DNA from 4 places in the Mesorhizobium sp. M0816 genome. Region 3 is predicted to be linked to each of the others. Evidence: predicted binding sites of a transcription regulator. Region 3 holds the regulator's gene; each other region holds the start of a gene.

The links. Region 3 encodes PhoB, which activates phosphate uptake and scavenging genes when phosphate is short. Its sites were predicted from a motif close to TGTCATNNANCTGTCAT; they were not measured.
Region 1: olsB (l-ornithine N(alpha)-acyltransferase) is a predicted target of PhoB. The motif match lies at 2,321-2,337, and genes of this name have one in related genera.
Region 2: phnC (phosphonate ABC transporter ATP-binding protein) is a predicted target of PhoB. The motif match lies at 4,774-4,790, and genes of this name have one in related genera.
Region 4: NKI17_RS15440 (alkaline phosphatase D family protein) is a predicted target of PhoB. The motif match lies at 2,230-2,246, and genes of this name have one in related genera.

Annotation. Positions count from the first base shown of each region.
Region 1 covers NZ_JAMYOT010000015.1:46,156-53,618, reverse strand. Annotated here, with positions in the region: gene NKI17_RS22645 (fatty acid desaturase) at 1-19, opposite strand, end outside; gene NKI17_RS22640 (hypothetical protein) at 146-349, opposite strand; gene grpE (nucleotide exchange factor GrpE) at 586-1,221, shown strand; gene olsB (l-ornithine N(alpha)-acyltransferase) at 1,382-2,257, opposite strand; gene NKI17_RS22625 (PAS domain-containing hybrid sensor histidine kinase/response regulator) at 2,407-4,695, opposite strand; gene acuI (acrylyl-CoA reductase (NADPH)) at 4,784-5,773, opposite strand; gene lspA (signal peptidase II) at 5,825-6,301, opposite strand; gene NKI17_RS22610 (TrmH family RNA methyltransferase) at 6,328-7,191, opposite strand; gene NKI17_RS22605 (RsmD family RNA methyltransferase) at 7,192-7,463, opposite strand, start outside.
Region 2 covers NZ_JAMYOT010000015.1:108,839-116,301, forward strand. Annotated here, with positions in the region: gene phnH (phosphonate C-P lyase system protein PhnH) at 1-51, shown strand, start outside; gene NKI17_RS22895 (carbon-phosphorus lyase complex subunit) at 53-1,165, shown strand; gene NKI17_RS22900 (alpha-D-ribose 1-methylphosphonate 5-phosphate C-P-lyase PhnJ) at 1,431-2,330, shown strand; gene phnK (phosphonate C-P lyase system protein PhnK) at 2,327-3,103, shown strand; gene phnL (phosphonate C-P lyase system protein PhnL) at 3,315-4,022, shown strand; gene NKI17_RS22915 (DapH/DapD/GlmU-related protein) at 4,019-4,636, shown strand; gene phnC (phosphonate ABC transporter ATP-binding protein) at 4,872-5,720, shown strand; gene phnD (phosphonate ABC transporter substrate-binding protein) at 5,811-6,719, shown strand; gene phnE (phosphonate ABC transporter, permease protein PhnE) at 6,786-7,463, shown strand, end outside.
Region 3 covers NZ_JAMYOT010000008.1:35,803-43,265, reverse strand. Annotated here, with positions in the region: gene pstB (phosphate ABC transporter ATP-binding protein PstB) at 1-353, shown strand, start outside; gene phoU (phosphate signaling complex protein PhoU) at 386-1,093, shown strand; gene phoB (phosphate regulon transcriptional regulator PhoB) at 1,110-1,799, shown strand; gene NKI17_RS14115 (ROK family protein) at 1,809-3,053, opposite strand; gene xylF (D-xylose ABC transporter substrate-binding protein) at 3,340-4,380, shown strand; gene NKI17_RS14105 (sugar ABC transporter permease) at 4,523-5,887, shown strand; gene NKI17_RS14100 (ATP-binding cassette domain-containing protein) at 5,965-6,759, shown strand; gene NKI17_RS14095 (CHASE domain-containing protein) at 6,889-7,463, shown strand, end outside.
Region 4 covers NZ_JAMYOT010000008.1:298,157-305,619, forward strand. Annotated here, with positions in the region: gene typA (translational GTPase TypA) at 1-56, opposite strand, end outside; gene NKI17_RS15435 (hypothetical protein) at 255-536, shown strand; gene NKI17_RS15440 (alkaline phosphatase D family protein) at 583-2,157, opposite strand; gene NKI17_RS15445 (MFS transporter) at 2,438-3,721, opposite strand; gene NKI17_RS15450 (TetR/AcrR family transcriptional regulator) at 3,804-4,409, shown strand; gene NKI17_RS15455 (hypothetical protein) at 4,508-5,098, shown strand; gene ppa (inorganic diphosphatase) at 5,116-5,646, opposite strand; gene NKI17_RS15465 (GNAT family N-acetyltransferase) at 5,763-6,269, opposite strand; gene NKI17_RS15470 (TPM domain-containing protein) at 6,387-7,025, opposite strand; gene NKI17_RS15475 (TPM domain-containing protein) at 7,036-7,463, opposite strand, start outside.

The DNA.
Region 1 (7,463 bases), on a different contig from region 3:
CGGGGGAAATCATGTTCATCATGAAACATAGGCGGAGCGGCGCGCTGCCGCAAGGCGGAGATCACGCAAAGTTACTGCGGGTAAATGTCGCGCGATGGCGAGGAATTGCGGCCGCAATCGCAGGTCGCGTTGCTTGCGATGGTGTCTACCGACGGCGCCCGCCTGCGACCACCTTGGCTTCGACGCCGTCCAGGCGGTCGAGCAATTCCTTCAGACGGTCGGGAATATCGGACTCCGTGCGGAAGGCCGGCAAGGTGCGCAGAAAGCGCTTGGTCGCCTCGGTGCCGAGCTGGCGCCGGATATCGGCGGCGAGCCCGTCGCGTTTTTCGCCATTCCTGCGGGGCATCATCCAAAATCCTGTGTCGGCTTCGAAACTCTTCCAAGGGAGGAATGGTTCCCGCATTGTAGTATGCTGGCAAGCAAAGCCGTCGGGTACGGTAAAGTTTGAATTAAAATCGAAAGGTCTGCGCCGTCCGCCATCAAGCCGCGGCAGCGGCTGCAGTAGCGCTTGCCCCTTGATTTTTGGCCGCTAAACCTCGATATCGGGCGCAAATCCACACCATTCGAAAATGACGGGAAACGGCGATGAGCGACCAGGCAAAAGACGAACGCGCGCCCGATGAAGCCGAGAAGACCGAGGCTGCCGCGGAGCCAAGGGAAGGCGGCGTCGACGGCGACTATGAAGCGCTTGTGCGGCTTCTGAAGGAAAACGAAGAGCTGAAGGATCGCGCGCTGCGCGTCGCGGCCGACATGGAGAACTTGCGTCGCCGCACCGCCCGCGACGTCCACGATGCGCGCGCCTATGCGGTTGCCAATTTTGCCCGCGACATGCTTTCGGTGTCAGACAATCTGCGCCGTGCGCTGGATGCCATCCCGGAGGAGGCCAAGGCTTCGGGCGATGCCGGCTTCAAGGCGCTGATCGACGGCGTCGAGATCACCGAGCGCGCCATGCTGTCGGCGCTGGAACGCCACGGCGTGAAGAAGCTCGAGCCCGAGGGCGAGAAATTCGATCCGAATTTTCACCAGGCGATGTTCGAGGTGCCCAATCCCGACGTACCGGCCAACACGGTCGTGCAGGTCGTGCAGCCCGGCTATTCGATCGGCGAGCGTGTTCTGCGGCCGGCCATGGTCGGCGTCGCCAAGGGCGGCCCCAAGCATGTCGCAAGCGAAGCGCCGGTGGAGCCGGGGCCGGTCAACGAGCAGGCTGAGAAAGATGCGTGAATGGTGAATGGTGAATAGTGAATGGTGAATAGTGAATGGTTAGTAGTGAATGGTGAGTAGTGAGTAGTGAGTAGTGAGTAGCCAATTGCTGCTCCAGCAGTCAGTGCTAGGTTCTATTCACTATTCACTATTCACTCACTATTCACTCACTATTCACTACTCAGGCCGCAAACCGCTGCGCTTCTCCGCCATAATAATTGACGTAGCGGGCGCCGATCTCCTTGACCGGCATCACCACGAACACGTCGACCGTCGAGAATTCACGGTCGATGACGCAACCGTCGCCAATGCGCGCGCCGACGCGCAGATAGCCCTTGACCAGCGGCGGCATCGCGGCGATCGCCGCCTTGGTATTGACGGCCTCGATCGGCATCAGATCCATGGAACAATAGCGCCCGGCGACGGCGCGCACGTCCCAGGATGAATTCGTCCGGCAGTGGTGGGCAAGATAGGTCAGCGCCTCCGCATGTGCCGCCGGCACGGTGCCGTGGAACGACGCGCAGCCGGTCATCACGCCGATGCCGTAATGGTTGATGTAGGCCCAGATGCCTTGCCACAGCGCCTCGATGGTGCGCTTCGAGCGGTATTCCGGCAGAACGCAGGAGCGGCCGAGCTCGAGGAAGCGCTGGCCGGGATGCCGCGCGATCAGCTTGGTCAGCTCGAATTCACCTTCGGAATAGAAGCCGCCGGCGGCCGCGGCAATCTCCTGCCGCAGCAGGCGGTAGGTGCCGACGATGCGGCGATGCTCGGGGCCGGAAAGCGAAGTATCGAAGACCAGCAGATGATCGCAGAGGGGATCGAAGCGATCGGCATCGCGGCGGTCCTGCATCTGGAACAGGTCCTTCCTGGCACCAAGCTCGTCGTAGAACACCCGGTAGCGCACTTCCTGCGCGGCAGCGATCTCGGCCTCGTTGCGGGCGAGCCGCACTTCGAGATTGCCGATGCGGCCGAGCGATGCGCCTTTTATGACGGCATCGGCGTTCCGGCCGACGAGCAAAGGCCCGCTGGCGTTCGGCCGAGCATCACATTCCGGCATGACTGTATGCACGAGTGATTCTCCTTCGAGCCATCCCTCTTGGCACGGGGATACGGTGTAGGTGCAACAGGATTGTGACAGTACCGTGATACGGCTCTGCGGGCAATACTTCGTCGGCTGGGTAATCTATCAACCGTCTATGTTGTGCCTCAGGCGGCCGCTTGCCCTTCGACCGCATGAACCAGGGCATCGGGGTCGAGCGGCTTGGTGACGAAGCCGCTGGCACCGTGAGCGAGCACGGCGTGGCGGGTCTTTTCCTGGCTGTCGGCCGACAGCACCATGATCGGCACCGGCGGCACCGCGGTCTCCTCCTCATGGCGGCGGATGGCGGCGATGGCGTCCAGGCCGTCCATGACAGGCATATGCAAGTCCATCAGCACCACGTCGTAACGGTGCTTGTGGCCGGTGCTGATGACCGCCTCGACGGCGGCCTTGCCGTTGCCGACCACTTTCACGCGATGCCCGGCCTTCAGCAGCGTGGCGCGGGCCAGCATGGCGTTGATGTCGTTGTCCTCGGCGATCAGCACCGACAGGCCCTGCTGGCGGGCGCCAATGGCGTGCCCCGCCTGCGCGCCGCGCTTTTGCAGTTGCGGCTCGGCGATGACCGGTGCGTGGCTGGTCAAAAGCACGCGCAGCAATGTCTCGCCGCGCACCGGCCTCGCAAGGAAGGTGGCGTAACCATTGGCACGGAACTCGCCAAGCATGCCACGGTCGGTCGGTGCGATCAGCGTCACTGCCTCGCAATCGGCAAATCCGCTCTGGCGCAGGCGCCTGAGCAGCCTGCCGTCGCTTTGCTCCATGGCAGCATCGATCAGCAGCACGTCGCAGCTCTCGGCGAAAGGGGTGGCCTGGGCGGCGGCGGTGGCCAGATCGACCGTGCCGCCATTGGCGCGAATGGTGCGGGCGAGGGCTTCGGCCTCGACCAGGTTCTTCGACACGATCACCGCATGCCGGCCCGACAGCGCGTCCTGGTGGATCTGCGGCGCCTCGACGGCGGAAATAGCGGGAATATCGAAGACGAATTCGGACCCCTGGCCAAGCCGGCTCGACACCGAGATAGCGCCGCCCATGGCGGTCACCAGGCGCTTGGAAATGGCAAGGCCGAGGCCGGCGCCGCCATGCGCGCGGGTCGAGGTGCCGTCGGCCTGTTCGAAGTCCTCGAAGATGCGCTCCATGTCCTCCTCACGCAGACCGGGGCCGGTGTCGGCGATGGTGAAGCGGATGCGGTCGGTGGTTTCGGTTCGGACGCGGGCGATGCTTGCCAGGACGCCGCCGCTGTCGGTGAACTTGACGGCGTTGCCGATGAGATTGAGCAGCACCTGCCTGACCCTGCCGGGGTCGGCGGTGATCAGCTGCGGCACGTCGGGTTCGACATGACAGCCGAGGCCGATATCCTTGGCAAAAGCCCGCGCCGCCAAAAGCTCGACGACATTGTCGGCGATCTCGCGCACCGACATCGGCTGCGGTTCGGGATCGAAGCGGCCGGCCTCGATCTTGGAGTAGTCGAGCAGGTCCTCGATCAGCGCCAGCAGCGCGCTGGCCGAGGTCGAGATGGCGCCGACATAGGTCCGCTGCTCGGGCGAAAGGCTGGTGTCGGCGAGAAGCCGGGCCATGCCCATGATGCCGTTCATCGGCGTGCGGATCTCGTGGCTGACGGTGGCGAGAAAGCGCGATTTGGCCTGGCTCGCATATTCGGCCCGCTCGCGGGCGGTGATCAGCGAGGATTCGGCGCGCTTGCGAGCGGTGATGTCGCGGGCGATGGCGCGATGCGAAACGGCGCCGCTGTCCTTGTCGCGCACCGACAGCTCGATCCAAGAGAACCAGCGTGGGCCGTCCGGCGTGCGAATGGCGACGTCGGTGGAACTCAGGCATTCATGGTCGGAAAACGCGGCGTCGGGGACGATGCCGACATCGATGCCTAGTTCGGCCAGGGTCTTGCCGGCAAGGTCGCGCTGGTCGGTTTCGACAAGGTCGGCGAAAACCTTGTTGGCGTAGACAATGTGGCCGTCGCGGTCACGATGGACGACGAGATCGCCGAGTGCATCGATCAGCCCGCGAAAGCGCTCCTCGCTCTCCTGCATCTCCCACATGCGGTCGGCCAGCGTCTCGATTTCGGCGCGGCTGCGGGCGGTCGTGGCATCGAGCAGGGCCACCGCGCGGCGCTCGGTGCGCCTGTTGCGCAGATGCATGGCGAGCCCGGCGATGGCTGTCGCCAAAAGGCCGATGGTGATGAAGATCGGCGCCCCGGTCAGATGCGAAAAGCCTGCCAGCACGACGATGGCGACGAGCGTCAGGAAGGGCAGGCCTTCGCGGTTGGAGGCCGGCAGTTCCGGCGCCAGCGGTGGCGCGGCGACAAGCTGCCGTCCTGGCGCCGCGGGGGCCGTCCCGTCGGCCCGTTCGGCTGGTTCCGCCTCTCTGATGCCGGGTTCCGCAATCATACAGAACTCCTGCCAGACAGAGCTTATCGAAGGTTGTGGTTGATCGCTCGAATTTTAGCGGTCGCGCTCTTTTTTATCCCTTGGGGGCTCACATATCCACCACCACGCGGCCGCGGATCTTGCCCTCGACGATGTCATGCGCGGCGCCGATGATGCCGTCGAAGCCGATGCTCGTCGACAGGCTGGCAAGCTTTGCGTGGTCGAGATCGGCGCCGATGCGGCGCCAGGCCTCGAGGCGGACCGCCTTCGGCGCCATCACCGAATCGATGCCGAGCAGCGAGACGCCGCGCAGGATGAAGGGGGCGACGCTTGCCGGCAGGTCCATGCCGCCGGCGAGGCCGCAAGCGGCGACGGCGCCGCCATAGGAGGTCATCGACAGAACGTTGGCCAGCGTGTGACTGCCGACCGCATCGACGCCGCCGGCCCAGCGTTCCTTGGCGAGCGGTTTTGCCGGCTGGGTGAGCTCGTCGCGTGAAATCACTTCCGCGGCGCCGAGGTCGATCAGATAGGGGCTTTCGGCAGCGCGGCCGGTCGAGGCGATGACGTGATAGCCGAGGCTGGACAGGATCGAGACCGCGACCGAGCCGACGCCACCGGCAGCGCCGGTCACCACCACCGGGCCGCGATCGGGCACGATGCCGTGGCGCTCCAGCGCGATGACGCAAAGCATGGCGGTGTAGCCGGCGGTGCCGACCGCCATCGCATCATGCGGGCTCATGCCGTCCGGCAGCGGCACCAGCCAGTCGCCCTTGACGCGGGCGCGTCCGGCATAGGCGCCGAAATGCGTCTCGCCGACGCCCCAGCCGTTCAATATGACCTTGTCACCCTTGCGCCAGCCAGGATTGGAAGACGAGATGACGGTGCCGGCGAAATCGATGCCCGGCACCAGCGGCCAGCGGCGGATCACCGGCGCCTTGCCGGTAATTGCAAGACCGTCCTTGTAGTTCACCGTCGTCGCCTCGACCGCGACAGTGACGTCGCCCTCCATCAGGTCTGCCTCGGTAAGCTCGGTCACCGCGACTGACTGGTTTTTCTCGGCGTCACGCGAAACGAGGATGGCTTTGAAGGTTTCGGGCATTTTTTCTCCTCGGGCTTGCAGATCAGAATGTGCGGCGCCGGGCGAGTGAGGTCAATCGCTCGACGCTCCGCGCCGCCAGCCAATGAGTTCGTCGAAGACGACCAGCACGGCACCGACCGAAATGAAGGCATCGGCGAGGTTGAAGATCGCGAAGGACCAGACCGGCGTGTGAAACAGAATATAGTCGATGACATGACCGTAGATAGCGCGGTCGATCAGATTGCCGAGCGCGCCGCCGACGATCAGCGCGAAGCCGATGCGGGCAAGCAGGTGGCCCGGCGGCGTGCGGGCCGCAAGGTAGAGCACGAAAGCGACCACCACAACCGCGACGACCACCAGGCCGGTGTCGCCGAAGGACGAAAACAGCGAAAACGCGATGCCGGTGTTGTAGGTGCGGTACAGCGCCAGGAAAGGCAGGAGATCGAGCTTTTCCTGAAAGGCAAGGCCGGTCTCGACCAGATATTTCAGCCACTGGTCGAGCGCTATCGCGGCGACAACCAGAAAAGCGTAGGGGCTCCAGGACTTCATAGTTTGCAGTTTCACGGTTTGGGACGTCACGATCGGGCATCCTCCGGGCCGAGCTTCAGCGCGCCGCGCCGGATCTCGAACAGCATGACGCCGGTGGCCACCGCAAGGTTGAGCGAATCGGCGCGGCCGGCCTGCGGTATCCGCAGCAGTTTGTCGCAGCTTGCGGCAAGCTCGTCAGGCAGGCCTTGCTGCTCGTTACCCATCATCAAAAGCACCGGGCCTTTTGAAAAATCGACCGAGCGGTAGTCGACCGCACCCTTCAGATGGGTGCCGGAGACGAGGCCGGGAAAGCTCGTTCGCCAGGCGAGAAAAGCTTCGGGCGACGCCTTGGCGACCGGCACGGCGAAAATCGAGCCCATGGTGGCGCGCACCGTTTCGACCGAAAAGGGATCGGTGGTCTCGCCGACCAAGATGACGCCCCTGGCCCCGACAGCGTCGACCGTGCGGATGACGGTGCCGAGATTGCCGGGGTCGCGGACGCGGTCGAGCGCCACCCAGACGTCGCCGTCACGGGCGCGGATGTCCTTCAACGGCAGGAATTTCTGCGAGAACACGCCGACGACCATTTGCGGATTGTCGCGGCGGGTGATGGCGACCAGCACTTTTTCCGAAACTTCAAGGACGGTGCCGCCGGCGGCGACCGTGCGCGCCGCGATCTTTTCAACCGCCGTATTGCCACGTCCGGCCTTGGCGAAGACCAATGTCCTGATCGACCAGCCGAGATCGAGCGCGTCGATGACCAGCTTCAGGCCTTCGGCCATGAAGGCATTCTGCTGGTCACGGAATTTCTTCAGCGCGAGCGCCTTGATGTCCTTGACCAGCGGGTTGGCGAGGCTGGTGACTTCCTTCACCTGCCCTGGCGCGCCCGCGTGCCGTTCGTACGCACTCATTCAGGCCACCCAGCGTGAGAACAGCGAGGTCGACAGCGCCCGACCGGCAGATTTCTCGCGGATGATCAATTCACCCGACTCGACCGTGCCGCCCATGCCGGCGAAGGTGTCGCGCATCACGGCATGGATGGCGAAAAAAGAGGCGCGGATCGAATAGGCGGTCAGCACAACAGCGAGCGGCTTCGGCGTCAGGATCGCGCGGCAGATATCGGTCAGCGCCGGCAAATCCTCGAACAGCTGCCAGACCTCGCCCTTCGGTCCGCGGCCATAGG
Region 2 (7,463 bases), on a different contig from region 3:
GCAATTGCCTGCCTGCCGCGCACGACGCGCATCAAGATGATGGAGGCGTAGCATGTATGTTGCGGTAAAGGGTGGCGAGACGGCCATTCGCAATGCTCACAAACTGCTCGCCGACCGCCGGCGCGGCGACCGTTCGGTGCCCGCACTTCGTCTAGACCAGATCGTCGAGCAGCTGGCGCTCGGCGTCGACCGGGTGATGAGCGAAGGTTCGCTCTACGACAGGGAACTGGCGGCATTGGCGATCGTCCAGGCGCGCGGCGACATGATCGAGGCGATCTTCCTGGTTCGCGCCTATCGCACCACGCTGCCGCGTTTCGGCTACACCAGGGCGATCGACACCGGCACGATGCTGGTCGAGCGGCGGGTGTCGGCGACCTACAAGGATCTGCCCGGCGGCCAGTTGCTCGGCCCGACTTTCGACTACACCCACCGGCTGCTCGATCCCGAACTTGCTGCCGGCGGCGATGTCGCCGAGCCGGAACAGCGTGCAGGCGAAGCGGAGGCGATGCCGCGCGTCTCGGCCATCCTCGCCCGCGAAGGCCTGATCGAGCCCGACGGCGACATGCCCGGCGATCATGTCCCCGGCGACATCACCCGTGAGCCGCTCGAATTCCCGATGGCGCGTGACATCCGCCTGCAGGCGCTGTCGCGCGGCGACGAGGGGTTTCTGCTGGCGCTCGGCTATTCCACCCAGCGCGGCTACGCGCGCAACCATCCCTTCGTCGGCGAGGTTCGCATCGGCGAGGTCGAACTGGAACTGGACGTGCCGGAACTGCCCTTTGCCGTGCCGCTCGGCAGCATCCGCGTCACCGAATGCCAGATGGTCAACCAGTTCAAGGGCTCGGCCAAGGCGCCGCCGCAATTCACCCGCGGCTACGGCCTCGTCTTCGGCCAGAGCGAGCGCAAGGCGATGGCCATGGCACTATGCGACCGCGCGCTGCGCGCCCCGGAGTTGGGTGAGGATGTCATCGCCGCCGCCCAGGACGAGGAGTTCGTCATCTCGCATTCCGACAATGTCCAGGCGACCGGCTTCGTCGAGCATCTGAAGCTGCCGCATTATGTCGACTTCCAGGCCGAGCTCGACCTCGTGCGCCGCATACGCACCGAGCACGACGCCCGCGAAAATGCCGGCAAGGACGAAGAGAAGAGGCAGGCAGCGGAATGACTTCAGTTAGCTCCACCACCGTGACCTCCCCCGTCTGGGGAATGGCCTCCGGATCCGCCGTAACCGCTACTGCCGCCAATGGTCTCGCCTTGCGCGCCTTCCCTCGGCTCAGGAAGAACTATTCTTCGAAGCACAAAGGCAACCACCCCGACGAACACCAGCAACAGGATCCCGAGGCGCATCCATCCGGTCGGGGTCATCGGAGCCCAGCCCCTTTTCCGTGTCTTGGAACTCAATTCGGTAGCACAGAGCGGAAGCGATCGCCATGACCGACATCGCCACCTACAACTTCGCCTATCTTGACGAACAGACCAAGCGGATGATCCGTCGGGCGATCCTCAAGGGCATCGCCATTCCTGGCTATCAGGTGCCGTTCGCCTCGCGCGAAATGCCGATGCCCTATGGTTGGGGCACCGGCGGCGTCCAGGTCACCGCTTCGATCATTGGCCCGGACGATGTGCTCAAGGTCATTGACCAGGGCGCCGACGACACCACCAATGCCGTCTCGATCCGCGCCTTCTTCAAGAAGGTCGCCAATGTCGCGGTCACCACCGAGACGGCCAAGGCGACCATCATCCAGACCCGCCACCGCATCCCTGAATATCCGCTGAGTGCCGGTCAGGTGCTGGTCTACCAGGTGCCGATCCCCGAGCCGCTGCGCTTCCTCGAGCCGCGGGAAACGGAGACGCGCAAAATGCATGCGCTGGAGGAATACGGCCTTATGCATGTGAAGCTCTACGAGGACATCGCCAGGCACGGCCGCATCGCCACCACCTACGCCTACCCGGTCAAGGTTGAGGGCCGCTATGTGATGGATCCCTCGCCGACGCCGAAATTCGACAATCCGAAGATGCACCGTTCGCCGGCTTTGCAATTGTTCGGCGCCGGCCGCGAAAAGCGCATCTACGCGCTGCCGCCCTTCACCGATGTGGTCAGCCTCGATTTCGAGGACCATCCGTTCGAGGTGCAGACCTTCGACCAGCCCTGCGCTCTGTGCGCGGCCGAGAACGTCTATCTCGACGAGGTCATCCTCGACGATCATGGCGGCCACATGTTCGTCTGCTCCGATACCGATCATTGCGAGAAGCGGCGCGCGGAAGGCCACCGCGGCCATCTCGCGCCCGAGACCCATCTTGCCCCAGGAAAAATGGAGACGGCGCAATGACAGACGAACCGCTGCTGCGCGTCTCGGCGCTGTCCAAATTCTACGGCTCGCGCGTCGGTTGCGAGAACGTCACTTTTGACCTCTGGCCGGGCGAAGTGCTGGCGGTGGTCGGCGAATCCGGTTCCGGCAAGACGACTTTGCTCAACTGCCTGTCAACTCGACTGCTGCCCAGCTCCGGCACCGCCAGCTATCGGATGCGCGACGGCCAGTTTCGCGAACTCTACCGCATGAGCGAGGCCGAGCGCCGCTTCCTGATGCGCACCGATTGGGGTTTTGTCCATCAGAACCCGGCCGACGGGCTGCGCATGACGGTGTCGGCCGGCGCCAATGTCGGCGAGCGGCTGATGGCGGTCGGCGACCGTCACTATGGCAGGATCCGCGCAACGGCGGTCGACTGGTTGTCTCGTGTCGAGATCGACGAAGACCGCATCGACGACGAGCCGCGCGCCTTTTCCGGAGGCATGCGCCAGCGCCTGCAGATCGCCCGCAACCTCGTCACCGGGCCAAGGCTGGTGTTCATGGACGAGCCAACCGGCGGCCTCGACGTCTCGGTGCAGGCGCGCCTGCTCGATCTGTTGCGCGGCCTGGTCACCGATCTCGGCCTGGCCGCCATCGTCGTCACCCACGATCTCGCCGTGGCGCGGCTGTTGTCGCAGCGCATGATGGTGATGAAGGACGGCCGCGTCGTCGAAAGCGGCCTCACCGACCGCGTCCTCGACGATCCGCGCGCGCCTTATACCCAGTTGCTTGTCTCCTCGATTCTGCAGGTGTGACGATGATTGCTCCGGCGTACCCCCCTCTGGCCTTCCGGCCATCTCCCCCTCAAGGGGGGAGATCAGCAGCTTTTATGTCCCGCCCGTTCTGCGACACAGGAGAATGGCGAAACCGAATGCGACAGCCAATCTCCCCCCCTGAGGGGGAGATGGCCGGCAGGCCAGAGGGGGGTGTTGGCCCGCAGACGAATGACGATTGGAGAACCCTCTGATGGCAACCCCGCTCGTTGTCTCCGATGTCGCGAAGAGCTTCACCATGCATCTGCGCGACGGCATCAAACTGCCGGTGGTCGCCGGTGTCTCGTTCGCGATCAGGGCCGGCGAATGCGCCGTGCTCGGCGGCCCGTCCGGCGCCGGCAAGAGCTCGATCCTGAAAATGCTCTACGGAAATTATGCCACCGATGAAGGCCAGATCATCGTCCAGCACGAGGGCGGGCTCATCGATCTCGCCTCGGCCAGCCCGCGCACCGTGCTTGCCGTGCGCCGGCTTACCATCGGCTATGTCAGCCAGTTCCTGCGCACCGTGCCGCGTGTCTCTGCGCTCGACGTCGTGGCCGAACCGCTGGTCGAGCGCGGCGAGGAGCGCGAGGTCGCGCACGGCAAGGCACGCGCCTTGCTGGCGCAGCTCAACCTGCCGGAGAAGCTCTGGGCGCTGCCGCCGGCGACGTTCTCCGGCGGTGAACAGCAGCGCGTCAACATCGCGCGCGGCTTCATCACCGAGCACCCGATCCTGCTGCTCGACGAGCCGACCGCTTCGCTCGATGCCAGGAACCGCGATGTGGTGATTTCCCTGATCGCCGCCAAGAAGGCAGCGGGCGTCGCTTTGCTCGGCATCTTCCACGATCACGACGTGCGTGAGGCGGTCGCCGACCGCGTCATCGACGTGACCGCCTTCGCCGCCGGGAAAATCGCCGCATGACCAGGAAACTGTCGGAGGCGCCGCTGATCCACGAGACGGCGGAAGTCGAGAACTCGACGCTTGGCCGCTGGACCGAGATCGCCGAGCGCTGCCGGGTTTCCGAAAGCACGCTCGGCGACTATTCCTATATGATGCAGGACTGCGGCGTCTGGTGCGCAACGATCGGCAAATTCGCCAACATCGCCGCAAGCGTGCGCATCAACGCTACCAACCATCCGACCTGGCGGCCGACGCTGCACCATTTCACCTATCGCGCCTCGGATTATTGGGACGACGCCGAGCACGAGAGCGAATTCTTCGCCAAGCGCCGCGCCAAACGCGTCACCATCGGCTACGACACCTGGCTCGGCCACGGCTCGACCATCCTGCCGGGCGTCACCGTCGGCGATGGCGCGGCGGTCGGTGCCGGCGCGGTGGTGTCGAAGGACGTCGCGCCCTACACCATCGTCGCCGGCGTACCGGCCAAGCCGATCCGCGAACGCTTCGACCGCCGCACCGCGGAGCGCTACCAGGCGCTCGCCTGGTGGGACTGGGACCATGCAAGGCTGCGCGCCGCGCTCGACGATTTTCGGGAATTGTCGGCGGAGGCGTTTCTGGAGAAATATGGCGGCTGAGGGTCGTGAAATGGTGAATGGTGAATGTGAATGGGGGCAGCGGACAGGTTTCGAGGCTCAGGGAAGCCGTTCTTATCACCATTCACCATTCGAGCTTCTCGCGCCGAGTTGATCCCGCCCCGCTCCAGGCTGTGGGCAGTAACAAAACTGACATCGTTCCGACACCGCAGGTTCATGCGGCTGCGCTAGCCAGGGTAAACAGACCTTCAATTGCGATTGGACTGGAGCCTGCACCATGTCAGCTACGCTCGAAATCCGCGGCGTCACCCGCCGGTTCGGCAAGAACACCGCCGTCAGCAATGTTCACATCGCGATTCCGCAAGGCCAGATGGTCGGCATCATTGGCCGCTCCGGCGCCGGCAAATCGACGCTGCTGCGCATAATTAACCGCCTCATCGATCCCAGCCAGGGATCCATCCTGTTCAACGGCGTCGAGGTCTCCGGGTTGCGCGGCTCGCCGCTCCGGCGATGGCAGCGCGACTGCGCCATGATCTTCCAGCAGTTCAATCTCGTGCCGCGCCTCGACGTGCTGACCAATGTGCTGCTCGGCCGGCTCAACCACCGCTCGACCCTGTCCAACCTGTTCGGCATGTTCTCCCGCGGCGAATGCGCCGAGGCGGTTGCAGCCCTCGAGCGCCTCGACATCGCCCGCACCGCCCTGCAGCCGGCCGGCACGCTTTCCGGCGGCCAGCAGCAGCGCGTTGCGATTGCGCGCGCCATGATGCAGCAGCCGAAGGTGTTGCTGGCGGATGAGCCGATTGCCTCGCTCGATCCGCTCAACGCCAAGGTGGTGATGGATTCGCTGCAGGACATCAATTTGCGCGAGGGCATCACCGTCATCACAAATCTGCATACGCTGGATACGGCCCGCACCTACTGCAACCGCATCATCGGCATGGCCGCCGGCAAGGTCGTCTTCGACGGCCCGCCCGAAGCCCTCAACCGCGAGGCCGTGCGCATGGTCTACGGCGCCGACAGCAATGGCGGCGAAATCTCCGAGGCCATCACCTCCACCAGTGTCGCCATCAAACAGAAAATCGCTGCATCCGCCGGACCGCTCGAGCCCGCATTCCCGGGATATTGAGAACGGCCTGATCGCCCGCCCGCGTCAAAGGCACCTGTCAAAAAATTCGTACGCTACCGGCGCGAGGCCGGGACCAACAGGAGAGAGATAATGTTCAGGAAGATGGTTTTTGGCGCCGTTTCATTGCTCGCTATCGCGGCAAGCGCCGCTCACGCCCAGGATATCAAGGAATTCCGCATCGGCATCCTTGGCGGTGAAAACGAAGCGGACCGGCTGCGCAACTTTCAGTGCCTCGCCGATCACATGAAGTCCGAATTCGGCTTCGAGAAGGTCTCGCTGTTCCCGGCCGCCGACTATGACGGCGTTATCCAGGGCCTGCTCGGCGGCACGCTCGATTTCGCAGAGCTTGGCGCGTCGGGCTATGCCAGCGTCTACCTCAAGGATCCGAACGCCGTGACCCCGATCCTCACCACCCAGCAGACCGACGGCGCGACCGGCTATTATTCGATCGGCCTTGCGCTGAAGTCGTCCGGCATCACCGACATCAAGTCGGCCAAGGGCAAGAAACTCGGCTATGCCGACCCGGATTCGACCTCCGGCTACCTGATCCCGCTGACCCAGATCCCGAAGGACACCGGCGCTTCGAACGAAACCTTCTTCGCCTCGACCCCGTTCAATGGCGGCCACGAGAACAACCTTCTCGCGGTTCGCGACGGCAAGGTCGATGTTGCGGTTGACGATTCCTCGGGCATCGGCGACTTCAAGAACGGCTACACCTCCGGCACCTTCCACAAGGAAGTCGCCAAGGGCGCCGTGGACCCCAACGATTTCGTCGAAGTCTGGCGCTCCGGCTTGATCCCGAACGGCCCGCTGGTCGTGCGCACCGCGCTCGGCGGCGGTATAAGCGCCAAGCTCGCCAACTTCTTCACCAGCCTGCCGGCCAAGGACAAGCCTTGCTTCGAGGCTATCGAAGGCGGCGATTTCACCGGCTATGTTCCGGTGAAGCCGGACTTCTACAGCGTCATCGTCGAAGCCCGCAAAGCCGCGATCGGCGGCTGACGACAATTGCGGAAAGGGCGGCGTCCTCCAGCGCCGCCCTTTTTGCGTGTCCGCTCGTGACCCCGTATGACCTTCGCCGCTACAATTCGTTCAGACGCGGTCCGGCAGGCAGCAGACGCCTGGCGACGCCAGACGTCCTTGCGCCGGTTCTATACGGCGCTCGGCATCGGCTCACTGCTTGTCGCCATGTGCACAGCCATATGGTTCGCCGACGAGGCCAATGCCGGACATTTCTTCGATCGGCTGCCGCACATACTGGATTTCCTTAGTTGGCTTGTTCCCAAGGACTGGAACGACGTCTGGCGGGCGCTGTTCGACATCGCATCGCCGCACGACAAGGGCAGCCAAGAGTTCAACTTCCCGCTTGGCCGCGTCTATCTCTGGGGCGGCTTTTATCTACCCGAATATTTCGAGCTGATGCTCACCACGCTTAACGTGGCGCTGGTTTCCACTTTCATCGGCTTTGTCTTTGCGGTGCCCTTTTCCTTCATCGCCGCGCGCAACTTGACGCCCAGTCCGGTGCTCCGGCTCGTCGTCAAGCGCTTCATGGAACTGCTTCGCGCCTTCCCCGAGATCGTCATTGCCGGCCTGTTCGCAGCCATCCTCTCGACCGGCCCGGTCGCAGCCATCATCGCCATCGGCCTGCATTCCATCGGCGCCCTCGGCAAGCTCTTCTACGAGATCAACGAAAACATCGACATGCGCGCCGAAGAAGGCCTGCGCGCGGTCGGCGCCAACTGGTTC
Region 3 (7,463 bases):
GCGAGGTCAAGGACAAGCTCAACGCCAGCGGCTTGAGCCTATCTGGCGGCCAGCAGCAGCGGCTCTGTATCGCCCGCACCGTGGCCGTGAAGCCGGAAGTCATTCTGCTCGACGAACCGGCTTCGGCCCTCGACCCGCTGTCGACTGCCAAGATCGAGGAACTGATCGACGAATTGCAAGCCGACTACACGATCGTCATCGTCACCCACAACATGCAGCAGGCGGCGCGCGTGTCGCGCCAGACCGCCTTCATGTATCTGGGTGAACTGGTCGAGTTCGACCGGACCGAGAAGATCTTCACGTCGCCCCGCGAGAAGCGCACGCAGGACTACATCACTGGCCGCTTCGGCTGAGCCGTTCCGATCATGCATATGAGGACAGGACCATGGGCGAACACACAGTCGCTTCTTTCGACGAGGATCTCGAGCAGATCAGCAAGCTGATCCGCGACATGGCCGACCTCGCCGGTTCGATGGTCGGCGGGGCGACCAAGGCCCTGTTGAATTCCGACAACGTGCTGGCGCAACGCGTCGTTTCCGACGACGCCATCATGGATGCGCGTCAACGCGAACTGGACGACCGCGCCATAACCCTGATCGCCAAACGCCAGCCGATGGCCCACGATCTTCGCCATGTGGTCGGAGCGATCCGCATGGCGGGCGACCTCGAACGCATCGGCGATCTTGCCAAGAATATCGCCAAGCGCGTGAGTGCGGTCGGCCTCAGCGCCACGCCGCGGGACCTGTCGCATTCCATCGACGCGATGGCGCAGCTGGTTCTCATCCAGGTGCAGGGTGTCATCGAGGAATATGCTGCAGGCGATGCGGCCGCGTTGGCCAAGCTGCGTGCCGCCGACGAGCGCATCGACGTCAAATACACGTCCGTGTTCCGCGAGCTCTTGACCTACATGATGGAAGATCCGCGCAACATCACCGCTTGCACGCACCTGCTGTTCTGCGCCAAGAATCTGGAGCGGATCGGCGACCATGTCACCAACATCGCCGAAAATGCGTATTATGTGCTGACCGGCGAGCAATTGCCGGTCAATCGTCCGAAGCAGGACGAAACGACAATGTCCGCACCGGTGACATGATGGGGGTGCCCAGCCGATGATCGCACCACGCATAATGGTGGTGGAGGACGAGGAGCCGTTGGGTGTGCTGCTCCGCTACAATCTCGAATCCGAAGGCTACCAGGTCGAGGTGGTGACACGCGGCGACGAAGCCGAGATCCGTTTGCAGGAGAATGTGCCCGACCTTTTGGTGCTCGACTGGATGATACCAGCGGTTTCCGGCATCGAGCTCTGTCGTCGGTTGCGGGTGCGCCCCGAAACCGAGCGGCTGCCGATCATCATGCTGACCGCGCGCGGCGAGGAGAGCGACCGGGTGCGCGGTCTTTCGACCGGCGCCGACGACTATCTGGTCAAACCGTTTTCGACACCGGAATTCATGGCCAGGGTCAAGGCGCTGCTGCGGCGCGCCAAGCCGGAAGTGCTGTCCAGCGTGCTGAAGGTAGGCGACATCGTGCTCGATCGCGAATCGCACAGGGTCTATCGCAAGAAGAGCGAAATCAGGCTCGGGCCGACCGAATTCCGGCTGCTCGAGTTCATGATGCGGCATCCGGGCCGTGTCTTCTCGCGCAGCCAGTTACTCGATAATGTCTGGGGCGAGACAATCTACATCGACGAACGCACCGTCGACGTGCATGTCGGGCGGCTGCGCAAAGCCGTCAACAACGGCCGGATGCCGGATGTCATCCGCACCATCCGCGGTGCCGGCTATGCGATCAGGGAAGATTGACCCGCCTGGTCAGGCTACGTTCTTTCTGACGCTGGGCCTCATTTGCGCGCCCGGCGCGAAAATCTCCTGGTCGACGAAGCTTAACGCCCGCATCGCGCAGCCTTCGCGGATCAGTGGCAATTCGTTCGGCTCTGTATCGAAGGAGATCGAGCCTGAATGCTGGCCGCCGGCGGTCTGGGCGATTGCCTTCCGCATGGCCGGCTCGATCAGATCGAAGGCGGCGGCACTGGCGCCGACCATCGCGACCGGTGCCGGATCGATCAGCGCGAACAGCGAGCCGAGACCGAAACCCAGCGCTTCGCCGGCCTTGCGGTAGGCCTCGCGTTCCGGCCCATCTTTCTCGCGCGCCCGGGCCGCCAGTGCTCGCATGTCGGCGTCGCTGACGTCGGCGACCGGCTCGCTGTCTTCGCTCATCTGCCTGGCGTTGCGCCAGATGGCGTAGTTGCCGGCATAGGCCTCGATGCAGCCGCGCCGCCCGCAACGGCAGAGCGCGCCGCCCGGACGATGGATCATGTGGCCAAATTCGCCGCCCGAGGAATGCGTCCCGGTGAACAGTTCGCCCTTCAGCACCAGCCCCATGCCGATGCCATGCGAAAGCAGGATGGCGATGAAGTCGTCGCGATAGCGATCCGGATTGCGCCAGCGCAAAGCCACCGCCATCATGTTGCAGTCGTTCTCCACCGTTGCCGGGATGCCGAATTCGTCCTCCAGCATGTCGGCAAAGGCGATGTCGGTCTGCGGCGTGATCGGCGACCACAGCATGGCGCGTGCAGGGGAGTCGGTAATGCCCTGAATCGCCAGGGCGATGCGGGCGACACTGCGGACGTCAAGGTCTGGATCCTGCAGCCGGCGCCGGACGATGGCCATGCATTCACGGATCAGCTCGTCGCGCGGCATGGTCAGCGTGTCCAGCCGGCGCTGTTCCTCGGCGACCACCTGTCCCGTATAGTCGATAATGGCGGCCGACAGGAAATTCAGCGACAACACCACGGTCAGCACCGCCGCCGCTTCCGGGTTGAGGGCGAGGCCGACCTGCGGACGACCGCGTTTCAACGAAACGGGCTCACTTGCCTTGCTCTCGGCGAGGATGCCTTCCCGTATCAGGTCGGAAGAGATCGCCGATATGGTCGAATGACTGAGGCCGGTGGTAGCTGCGATCTCAGTACGCGATGGCTGGCCGGCCCGGCGCACCGCCGAGATCACCATCGCCCGGTTGCGCCGGCGCAAATCGTCATGGCGGATTCCGACCGACATTGTTTTGCTTTCCTCCCGGTTGCCGCGGCCGCTCATGAACCGGAAGCCGTCGGTAATGTCCGACAAATAGTGTCGAATGCAGGCAAATAGTGTCAGATGCAGGTGGCGCTGTCATCGTTTATTCCGACGCTCGAAAAAACTCGCAGAGTCATCAAAATCCATCAGAATCGATGTTGACAGCAGCCGGAGATCGGGCCAGTATTTTTTCGAGGCTCGAAAAAATTAGAGCTTCTAAGCTGGTCTTTGAGCCAATTGGTCACGCCGTACGCGGCGCAGGGAGGATATGATGAAGAAATTCACGACCGCCATTCTGGCGGGTGTCGCCATGACGCTGGCGCTGGCGTCGGTGGCGCAGGCTAAAGACAAGGTCATCGGCGTTTCCTGGTCGAACTTCCAGGAAGAGCGCTGGAAGACAGACGAGGCCGCAATGAAGGCGGCCATCGAGGCCGCAGGCGACAAGTATATTTCCGCCGACGCACAGTCCAACCCCGGCAAGCAGCTCACCGACGTCGAGAGCCTGATCTCGCAGGGCGCCAACGCACTGATCATCCTGGCGCAGGACGCCTCGGCCATCGGGCCGGCCGTGCAGAAGGCACTGGACGAAGGCATCCCGGTCGTCGGCTATGACCGGCTGATCGAGAACAAGGACGTGTTCTATCTGACCTTCGACAACAAGGAAGTCGGCCGCATGCAGGCCCGCGAAGTCTTCAAGGTGAAGCCGGAAGGCAACTACGTCTTCATCAAGGGTTCGGGTTCCGATCCGAATGCCGATTTCCTGTTTGCCGGTTCGATGGAGGTGCTGAAGGAGGCCATCGACGGCGGCAAGATCAAGAATGTCGGCGAGGCCTATACCGACGGCTGGCTGCCGGCCAACGCTCAGAAGAACATGGAACAGTTCCTGACCGCCAACGACAACAAGGTCGATGCCGTGGTCGCCGCTAATGACGGCACTGCCGGCGGCGTCGTCGCCGCGCTGACGGCGCAAGGGCTGGCCGGATCGGTTCCGGTTTCGGGCCAGGACGGCGACCACGCCGCGCTGAACCGCATCGCGCTCGGCACCCAGACCGTGTCGGTGTGGAAGGATGCGCGCGAGCTCGGCAAGAATGCCGCCGAGATCGCCTCGCAACTGGCCGACGGCAAGCAGATGACCGACATTGCCGGCGTGAAGGATTTCACCACGCCCGGCGGCAATACCGTCAAGTCGCTGTTCCTGACCCCGGTCGCCATCACCAAGGACAACCTCAACGTCGTCATCGACGCCGGCTGGATCAAGAAAGAAGAGGTCTGCGCCGGCGTGACGGCTGGCGCTGTTGCAGTCTGCAACTGAGCCGACGTTTCCGAGAAGTCCGAACGCCGCGGCCGCTCGCCGCGGCGTTTTTTCAACAAGAGTTGTTTTTCCGCTTCCGGCGGATAACTTCTAGGCTGCTTCCGGCATCCGCGGCAGACGGCAACCCGGCGGGAGAAACATCATGACCGACACGACGTCCAACACGCCGGTCGACAGCACGGCAGACCGGGCACGGGAATCCGAGCTCGGCATCGTTGCCCGATTTCTCAAGGCAACCGAACTCGACACGCGCATGCTCGGCATGGTCGGCGCGCTGCTGGTCATCTGGGTCGGCCTGCATGTCATTTCCAGCGTACGGCTCGGCGTCAATCCGTTCGACTTCGACAGCCGGACCTTCCTGACGCCACGCAATCTCTGGAACCTGTCGGTGCAGACTTCGGCCGTGGCCATAATGGCCGCCGGAATGGTGCTGGTTATCGTCATGCGCAATATCGACCTGTCGGTCGGCTCCGCCGAAGGCCTGATCGGCGTGGTCATGGGTTTTGCGCAGGTGCATTTCCTGGTGCGAATGGTCGGTCTGCAATTAGGCAACCCCTGGATCTGGATCCTGGCGCTGGCCATCGGCCTGGCGCTTGGCCTTCTGATCGGAGCGTTCCAGGGATACATCATCGCTTATCTCGAGGTGCCGGCCTTCATCGTGACGCTGGGCGGCCTTCTGGTCTGGCGGGGTGCCGCATGGTGGGTCGCCAGTGGGCAGACGATTGCGCCGCTAGATGCCACTTTCCAGCTGATGGGCGGCGGACCGACGGGTTCGATCGGTGCGCGATGGAGCTGGATCGTCGGAATTGTCGCGTGCCTGGCGGTTGTGTTCATGCTGCTCAACGGGCGGGTGCAGCGCAAGCGGTTCCGCTTCCCGTTACGCCCGATCTGGGCCGAGACGTTCCTCGGGGCCGTCACTTGCCTTGTCATCATGGGCGCCATATGGCTTGCCAATTCCTATCCTTGGCCGGTCGGCATCGTGAACAGATATGCGGCGGCCAACAATATAACCGTTCCCGAAGGCGGGCTGTTCATCGCCCATGGCATCGCCATACCCGTGCTGATGGCTGTAGCCGTAGGGCTGATCATGACCTTCATCGCCAAGCGTACCCGTTTCGGCCGCTATGTCTTCGCCATCGGCGGCAATCCGGAAGCAGCCAACCTTGCCGGTATCAACACGCGCTGGGTGACCATGAAGGTGTTCATGATCATGGGCGTGCTGGCGACGATCGCCGCAGCGATCTCGTCAGCCAGGCAGAACTCGTCGACCAATGCGCTGGGCACGCTGGACGAGCTCCTGGTCATCGCGGCGGCGGTGATCGGCGGCACGTCGCTCGCCGGCGGCTCCGGCACAGTGCTCGGCGCCATGCTCGGCGCGCTTTTGATGCAGTCGCTGCAGTCCGGCATGGTGCTGCTCGGCATCGATTCGCCGCTGCAGAGCATCGTTGTCGGAGCCGTGCTGGTGGTCGCGGTGTGGCTCGATACCGTCTATCGCAAACGGGTCTGAGCATGATCCCGCAAGGTGGAAACCGGTTTTCGTACAACTTGACGCTCAAGCAGGATCTATAGGGAGGAAGGACGAGCATGGCAGACAAAACCGCTCCCACGCCGCTGATCGACATGCGCAACATCTCCATCGCTTTCGGCGGCATTCGCGCCGTCGACGATGCCTCTGTCGACCTTTTCCCGGGCGAGGTGATGGCTTTGCTCGGTCACAACGGTGCCGGCAAGTCGACGTTGATAAAAACCCTGTCCGGCGCCTACAAGCGCGATGCGGGCCAGATTTTCGTCAACGGCGAGGAGGCTTCGATCTCCAATCCCCGCGACGCCAAGAAGTACGGCATCGAGACGATCTACCAGACGCTGGCGCTGGCCGACAATGTCGATGCGGCCGCCAACCTGTTTCTCGGCCGCGAGCTGATGACCAGCTGGGGTACGCTCGACGACGTCGCCATGGAGGCCGAGGCGCGCAAGGTGATGGGCAGGCTCAATCCGCGTTTCCAACGCTTCAAGGAGCCGGTGGTAAAGCTATCGGGCGGCCAGCGGCAGTCGGTGGCGATCGCCCGCGCCATCCTGTTCAATGCTCGCATCCTGATCATGGACGAGCCGACGGCGGCACTCGGGCCGCAAGAGACGGCGCAGGTCGGCGAACTGGTCAGGCAGCTCAAGGCCGACGGCATCGGCATCTTCCTGATCAGCCATGATATTCACGACGTGTTCGAGCTTGCCGACCGTGTCTGCGTCATGAAGAACGGTCGGGTTGTCGGAACGGCGCGCACAACCGACGTCACCCAGGACGAGGTGCTCGGCATGATCATCCTCGGCAAGTGCCCACCCGGCGCCATTCCGGGGCCGGGCGCGCTGAAGATCGCCGCATGAACGAGAATTAGCCGGCTAATCACAAGCCGCCAAAATGTGCCAGCCGTCACCATGCTTTGGCCTCGCCATTGTGTTGGCGTCAGGACTTGCCCATAAAGATGCCGAACCGTCCACGGGACGTATCAGCAATTGAAGAAGCTTTTTCCGACCGTCGCTTTTATCGCCGTCGCGCTGATCAGCCTGACGATGGCGGGTTTTGCCTATTTTGCCACCCAAGAGGCGGCCCGCATTAAATTCGAGGCGACGGCAGACGATGCGCTTAACCGGATCGAAAGCCGCATCGACCTGGACCTGTCGCTGCTGCGTTCGACCCGGGCGCTGTTCGACGCACGCAATGGCGGTATCTCGCAGGGCGAGTTCAAGGCCTTCTTCAACGCGCTCGACATCGACAATAATTTCGCCGGCCTGCGCGGCATCGGTTTCGTCCGCCTGGCGAAAACTGGCAACGAGGCGGCGGTCGAGCGCGACATCCTGCACGATCACGGCGCAAGCCATCCGATCTATCCCGACACGAACTTACCGTGGCGTACGCCCATCGTGCTGTTCGAACCGCTGGATCCGTCCAACAAATCCAGCATCGGCTACGACATGTTCACCGGGCCGGCGCGGCGCGAGGCGATCGAAAAGGCGATGGCCGACGACCAGCAGCACGCCAGCGGGCTCGTGCAGTTCGGCAAGGATACGGGTGCCGCGCAGACCTTTAC
Region 4 (7,463 bases), 260 kb from region 3:
AGGGTGGTTTTTCCATGGTCGACGTGCGCGATGATCGCGATATTGCGGATTTTCATGTTTCGGTCTCGGGAGCGTTGCAGGCAGCAGGCCAAAAGGCGCTGCCTCTTTCGGTTGGGCGGCTCATACAGGGTTTTTCGCAATTGCGAAAGAGGAGGCGAGCCACCAAATAAAGTCACCAAATCTTAAATGTCTTGGTGTGAAGTGGAATTATTAACCAAGGCGGAACCTTTCATGGTCCGGACAGTTCGAATTTCATGATCGAGATAGGCATCAAACTCCGGCCGATTTTGGCATGTACCGCGCTCGCCGTCCTCCTCGCGGCCGGCGCGGCGCAGTCGGCGGCGTCGTTCAAGGAGACGCGGTCTGCTTTGCCGTCCGACAAGCCGTCGGCGGAGCAGCTTTTTGCCGATGCTCCCGATGGCGTCGATCCGGTGGTGACCGGGCCGGTCAGCGCCGCCTTCAAGCAGCGGCAGCAAAATGCCGGATGCGACAGCGCCGTCTGGCCCAACATTCCCGTCGTCTGCTATCCCGATTGATATACGTCCTACCCTCGGGCTGGCCCGAGGGTAGTGGCGCCGTCGCTCACGCCGACCGCACCGGATCGAGCGTGACCTTGTAGAGTTCGCTGTCGTCGCGATCCATCAGCCGCACCGTCAACTGCTCGGTGGCGCCATCGATTTCGACGAGCCCGAAGAACTGCAGGCCGGCCGAAGGCGCCAGGTTTTGACCCTGTTCGGCAGTTGGTGCCTTTATGAACTTCAGCTCCGGGCCGAATGTCATATCGAAACCATTAGGCCCGAACGTGCCGGAATGGATCGGACCCGAAACGAATTCCCAAAACGGATTGAAGTCCTGGAACTGCGCCTTGTCCGGATTGTAGTAATGCGCGGCTGTGTAATGCACGTCTGCGGTGAGCCAGACAGTATTGCTGATACCCGCATTCTTTATATAGCGAAGAAGGTCGGCAATTTCCAGCTCACGCCCTTTGGCCGGGCCATTGTCGCCATTGCTGACCGCCTCGGCCCCTACCTTCTTGGTGCCGTCGTTCCAGACGACGAGGCCGAGCGGCATGTCGGCGGCGATGATTTTCCAGGTTGCGTTGGAATTCGCCAGTTCACGCTTCAGCCACTTGATCTGCTGTTCACCGAGGATGCGCGATTGCGGCGTCATCGTCTCCTGCATATCCGGACCGTTGGGGCCGCGGTAGGAACGCATGTCGAGGAAGAACACGTCGAGCAGCGGACCATAGGCGATCTTGCGGTAGACGCGGCCGGGCTCCGACGGCTCGTAACGGATCGTCGTCATTTCGTGGAAGGCGCGCGCCGCACGTGCCGCCAGCACATGGATGGATTTTTCAGTGTAGCGATCGTCGGCGCTCAGGTCCTTCGAGTCCGACCAGTTGTTCAGCACCTCGTGGTCATCCCACTGATAGAAGGTCGGACAGATGGCGCTGAGCGCCAGCACATGCCTGTCCATCATGTTGTATTTCCACTGCGCCCGGTATTCGTCCAGCGTCTCGGCAACCTTGCGCTTCTCATCGATCAGCACTTTGTTTTTCCACTTGCCGCCGTTGGGCAGGTCGACCTCGTCCTTCATCGCACCATCGGCATAGATCGTATCGCCCGAATGCAGGAAGAAGTCGGGCGTGTGCTTGGCAATGGTGGCGTAGGTCTTCATGCCGGTCTCGTCGATGCCCCAGCCTTGGCCGGCGGTGTCGCCCGACCAGGCAAAGCGAATGTCGCGTTTCGAGGCAGGTGCCGTGCGGAAGCGGCCGACGACCGGCTCGGAAACGGCGTTGATGTCGGCAAGATCGGCCGCGACCATGCGGTAGAAGATGTCCTGGTCGGAGGCGAGATCGGTAAGCAGCCGCTTCACCGTATAATCGCTGGCCGGCGAGCTATCGAGCGGCGCCAGGCGGACGGCATTGGTGAAGCTTTCGGTCGGCGACACCTCGAACATGACGCGCGACGGCCGGTCGGTGCGTGTCCAGACCATGCCGCTGGTGGCGTCGACGTCGCCGGACTGGATGCCATGGGTGAAAGCCGGGCGCTGATTGGCGCGCGAGTAATAGGGAAGGGCGAGGCCCGAGGCGCCGACCAGGCCAACGGCGCTGGCCGACGTGACGAACGCGCGCCGCGTCATCGAAATCTTGTTCATGGCTGTCTCCTGGATGGCATTGAACGTCGCCGCCAAGCTCCAGCTTCAATGTTTCAGGCACATTTCGAAACGATGAAGGTTTGATAACAGTGAACAGGCTGGCGAATCTCCCTCCTTGAGGGGGAGATGTCGCCGAAGGCGACAGAAGGGGGTCGTCTCGCATGGAGCACCGACCTCTTGCATCGGCGATAAGGGGCCGAGCCCAGTCGGACCGACCCCCTCTGGCCGCTTCGCGGCCATCTCCCCCTCAAGGGGGGAGATTAGCACGGCCGATCGCGCCCTACGCCGGCTGCGGTTCCGGATCAAACGCCGGGCGGCTGGTGTTGATCAGCAGCGAGATGCAGGCGGCGGCTATTGCCGTCATGCCGGCGATCAGGAAGGCAAGCTCATAGTTGCCCTGAAGCTCACGCATGGTGCCACCGAAGGCAGCGGCGGTTGCCGCACCCACCTGATGGCCGGCGACGATCCAGCCGAAGACGATCGGCCCGCTGCGGTCGCCGAACGCCTCGTTGGAAAGCCTGAGCGTCGGCGGCACCGTGGCGATCCAGTCCAGTCCGTAAAACACGGCGAAGATGATCAGGCTGGTCGCCGAGAAGCCGGAATAGGGCAAATAGATCAGCGACAGGCCGCGAATACCGTAATAGACGCCGAGCAGCTTGCGCGGGTCGAAACGGTCGGTGAGCCAGCCCGACAGCGTTGTGCCGATAAGATCGAAGATGCCCATCATCGAGAGCAGGCCTGCAGCCTGCACTTCGCCAATGCCCATATCGCCGCAAAAGGCGATCAGGTGCGTGCCGACCAACCCGTTGGTGGTGAAGCCGCAAACGAAGAAGGTGGCGAACAGATACCAAAAGACGCGCGTGCCGGCGGCGCGGCGCAGCGTGCTCATCGTATGCGCGAGGAAATTGCCTTGCGCGGCAGGTGGTGACGGCGGCACGTCGTCGAGCTCGGCGCCATAGCGTACCATGCCGATGGAGGCCGGCCGCTCCGGCACCAGCAGCCAGACCAGCGGCAGCAGGCAGGCGGTGGCAACCGAGACCGCGATGACAACCGGCTTCCAGCCACCCGACTGAGCCAGCGCGGCGATCAGCGGCAGGAAGACCAGCAGCCCGGTGGCACTGGACGCCGACATCAGTCCCATCACCAAGCCGCGATTGGTCTTGAACCAGCGGTTGACGATGGTCGCGCCGAGCACGGTGGCGACGGCGCCCGAGCTGACGCCGGAAAACACGCCCCAGGTGAGGAGCAGATGCCACGGTTTGGTCATCAACAGGCTGAGCGCGGTCGATCCCGACATCAACAGCAGCGCGGCAAGCAAGGTGCGGCGCAGCCCGATCCGCTCCATCAGCGCCGCGGCAAACGGCCCGGTCAGGCCATAGAGGAAGATGCCGGTGGCCGCCGCCAGCGACACCACGTCGCGCCGCCAGCCGAAACTGTTCTCCAGCGGCAGCATCATGACTGCCGGCGCCGAACGCAGGCCCGCTGCGATCAGCAGGCAAAGGAAGATGACGGCGACCACGACGAAAGCGTAGCGCTGGCCAAACGGGCGGGATTGAGCTATCATGTTACTGACCGGTACGTTGCAGGAATGCGAAACATACGTACCGACCGGTAACATTGTCAACCAGCTAATCGGCAGACCAGGCATGAAAAGCATTGAACCAACGATCAAGGCGAATGACGCACCCCCGCCTCGCGCCGCCGAACGGATTCTCCAGGTGGCGCGCGATCTGTTCTACCGGCAAGGCATCAGGGCGATCGGCGTCGACGAGATCGTGCGGCGTGCCGGCGTCACCAAGCCCAGCCTCTACCGCAGCTTTCCGTCCAAGGACGAGCTGGCCGCATCCTATCTCCGGCACTATGACCTCGAATTCTGGGAGCGCTTCGACGAGGCGGTGAATGCCCATCCCGGCGATCCGCGCGCGCAGATCGTCGCCTTCCTGACGCGTGTCGGCAAGCGTACGCAAAGGCCCGATTATCGTGGCTGCGGCATGACCAATGCCGCGGTCGAATATCCCGAACATGGCCATCCGGCCCGCGTCGTGAGCGAGGCCAACAAGCAGGAACTGCGCCGCCGCTTGCGCGCCATGGCGGCGGCGATGGGCGCCGGCGACGCCGAGACGCTGGGCGACGGGCTGCTGCTGCTGATCGAGGGCGCCTATATTAGCGGCCAGCTGTTCGGTGCCGGCGGACCGGCGCAGTCGGTGGCCCGCAACGCCGATTTTCTGATAGAGGCAAGTTTGAAGAAATAGTGTTCCGTTTTGCCAGACCACTGTGCGCAGCCTGACTTCCTCTAGGCTGCTGCTAAATTTGACGGTACGCTGCGCCCCCGAAACTGAGTTGTTCCGCCATGCGCGCTCTCTTGATCCCGCTTGTCCTCGCCGGTTTCTGCCAGGCGGCCCGGGCCGGCGACATATCCAGCGTCTATACCGATCTCGATTGGGAGAAGGACTGCGTCACCTATGCCCAAGCGGAAGAAGGCGACGGGGACTGGGCCGATCTCGCCTGTTCGGGCTACCGCGGTTACCCGGTGCTGGTTTCCTACGACGATGCGCGGGAATCGCTGTTCTACGGCTTTCCACCTGGCGATATGACCACGGTCTGGGAAAGCTTTTCCGGCCTCAATTCGGCTGGACCCAAAGTAGAGTGGCGGATCGAAACCAACGGCAAAACTGCCATTCCCTTCGCCGTCATTCATCGTCGCTCGATCAGCGATACCGAGGGCGAGAACAAGTCGACGGAAGTGCTGATCGTCGCCAAGGTTGCCCAGCCTGACGCCCGCGAAGGCTGCACGATCGGCCTTGTGCTCGCCACCGGCAATCCCGCCGCCAACGATCAGGCGCGCAAGCTTGCCGACGAGAAGGCACGCACCTTCGCCTGCGGCAAGGACAAGCGCGTAGTGATCGGCGACGCGCCCGCTTTCGGCCGCGTCGACAACTGATTATTTGCGCCCGACAATTACTTGCGCCTGGCCCGCTCGATTGCCTCGACGATCATCTTCTTGGCATAGGCCGCATCGTACCAGCCTTCGATCTTGACCCATTTGCCGGGTTCGAGATCCTTGTAGTGCTCGAAAAAGTGCTGCACTTGCTGGCGGGTGATGTCGGGCAATTGCGTGTATTCGTGGACGTCCTCGTAACGCAAGGTCAGCTTGGGTGAAGGCACCGCGATCACCTTCTCGTCCTGGCCCGCATTGTCCTCCATCACCAGCACGCCGATCGGCCGCACATTGATGACGCAGCCTGGCACCAGCGCGCGCGTGTTGCAGACCAGCACGTCGATCGGGTCGCCGTCGCCCGACAGCGTATGCGGTACGAAACCGTAATTGCCGGGATAACGCATCGACGTGTGCAGGAAGCGGTCGACGAACAGGGTGCCGGCTTCCTTGTCCATCTCGTACTTGATCGGCTCGCCGCCGATCGGCACCTCGATTATGACGTTGACGTCCTCGGGCGGGTTCTTTCCGCTGGCAATCGCTTCGATACGCATCGCTTTATCCCTCTCTCGATTGGAGATCGATAGCGGGCGACGGCGAATGGTGCAATGCGGCGAATGGTACGGGGAGATCGTCCGAACCGAAAACCGGCCGGATCATGCGCTGGCCGTCATTCCCAGACGAAAGCGACCTTCTTCAGCGCCTTCTGCTCGAAGATCTCGACGCCCTCGGCAACATCGCGGCCGCCGGCGCCGGCATAGAAGGCAAGTGCGTTCTGATTGTCTTCCAGCGCCCAGACCACCATGCCTTTCAGGCCATGGTCGGCCAGCCGTGCCCGCGCGGCCGAGAACAGCCGGCTGCCGAGCCCGATGCCTTGATATTCCGGCCGCAGGTAAAGTTCGTAGATCTCGCCCTGCTGCCTGAGTTCGCGGGCGCGGTTCTTGCCGATCGTCGCATAGCCGGCAATTTTGCCGCCGATTTCGACGACCAGGACGGTGGCAGCGCGGCGAATGGCATTCGCCCACCAGTCGGCGCCGCGGCGGTTGATCATCGATGTCAGCGTGCGGTGCGGGATGATGCCCGAATAGGCGCCGCGCCAGGCCTCGAGATGCACGTCGGCGATGGCGGCTGCATCGCGCGGTTCGGCTTTCCTGATGTCGATGCTCAGCGTATTCATGATTGGTTAACCATAAACCCGCCGCGCCCGATTGCAAGAGTCCGGTCAACCGCCGCGATGCTTTCACACAGCCGGACGGTGCGTCCTTGAGACGCTGCGAAACCGCTTTTGGCGAGATCAAATCTCGACCAGATGGTCGTCCAGTTCGTTGCTGTCGCCGGTCGAGACCGGAAAATGCTCGGCCAGTACCGCACCGACTGCTTGGATCGCCTTGACGAACCCCTCGGCAAGCCGATCGTCGCCGGCATGCGCCGTAAGGTCGCGGACGACACCGTCCCAGACATGCTGGCCGACACGAGAATCGATCCCGCTGTCGGCGACCACCTCGGCGTAGCGCTCGGCAATCGAGACGAACACCAGCACGCCAGTGCGCGCCGTGGTGCGGTGGACGTTGCGGGCGAGGAACTGCTTCATCGCATTGGCGTGGGCGGCCTGGTAGCGCAGCCGCCTCGGCACCAAATGGATGCGCAATGCCGGCAATGCCCACAACAGGATGAGCACACTGGCAAGCGCCAGAAGCTCGGCGATGACGAAATGCGGCAAGCGGATCGACAGCCACCAGGCTTCCAGCCCATAACCGACGCCGAGGCTGACGACGAGCATGCCGAGCATCGCCATGAAAGCGGCCGGAAAGAAATAGCCGTCGCTGGCATGCGCCACGACGCAGTAGATCTCGCCGTCGGTCTTTGATTCGGCAGCGCGGATCGCATCGGCGATGCGCTCATGATCCTCGGGGCTGATCGGTGGTGTTGCCATGATTGATGTCTCACCAGCTTCCTGAAGAACCGCCGCCGCCGGACGAACCGCCACCGCCTGAAAACCCGCCGCCGGAACTTCCAGACGACCAACCGCTGCCGGAACTTCCAGACGACCAGCCACTGCCGGACGAGGTCCCAGACGTCCAGCCACCGCCACCGGAGGATGACGAAGCTGGCCCACGGCCGTAGCGAAACGTCATGCCCAGCCACTTGTACACGCCCGGCGACAGTTTCGTGCCGAAGATCGGCGGCAGGAACGCCATTGCCAAGCCGCCGAAGAACATCGTCGCCCACAGGACAATGAACAGCATGAAGATGGGATCGACAGGATTGTCATTCGCCGGGTTGCGCTTGCCGCGCGCCTCCAGTTCTTCGGGATTGCCTTCCAGCACCATGATCATGTCGTCGACGGCCTTGCTGATGCCGCCTGAGAAAT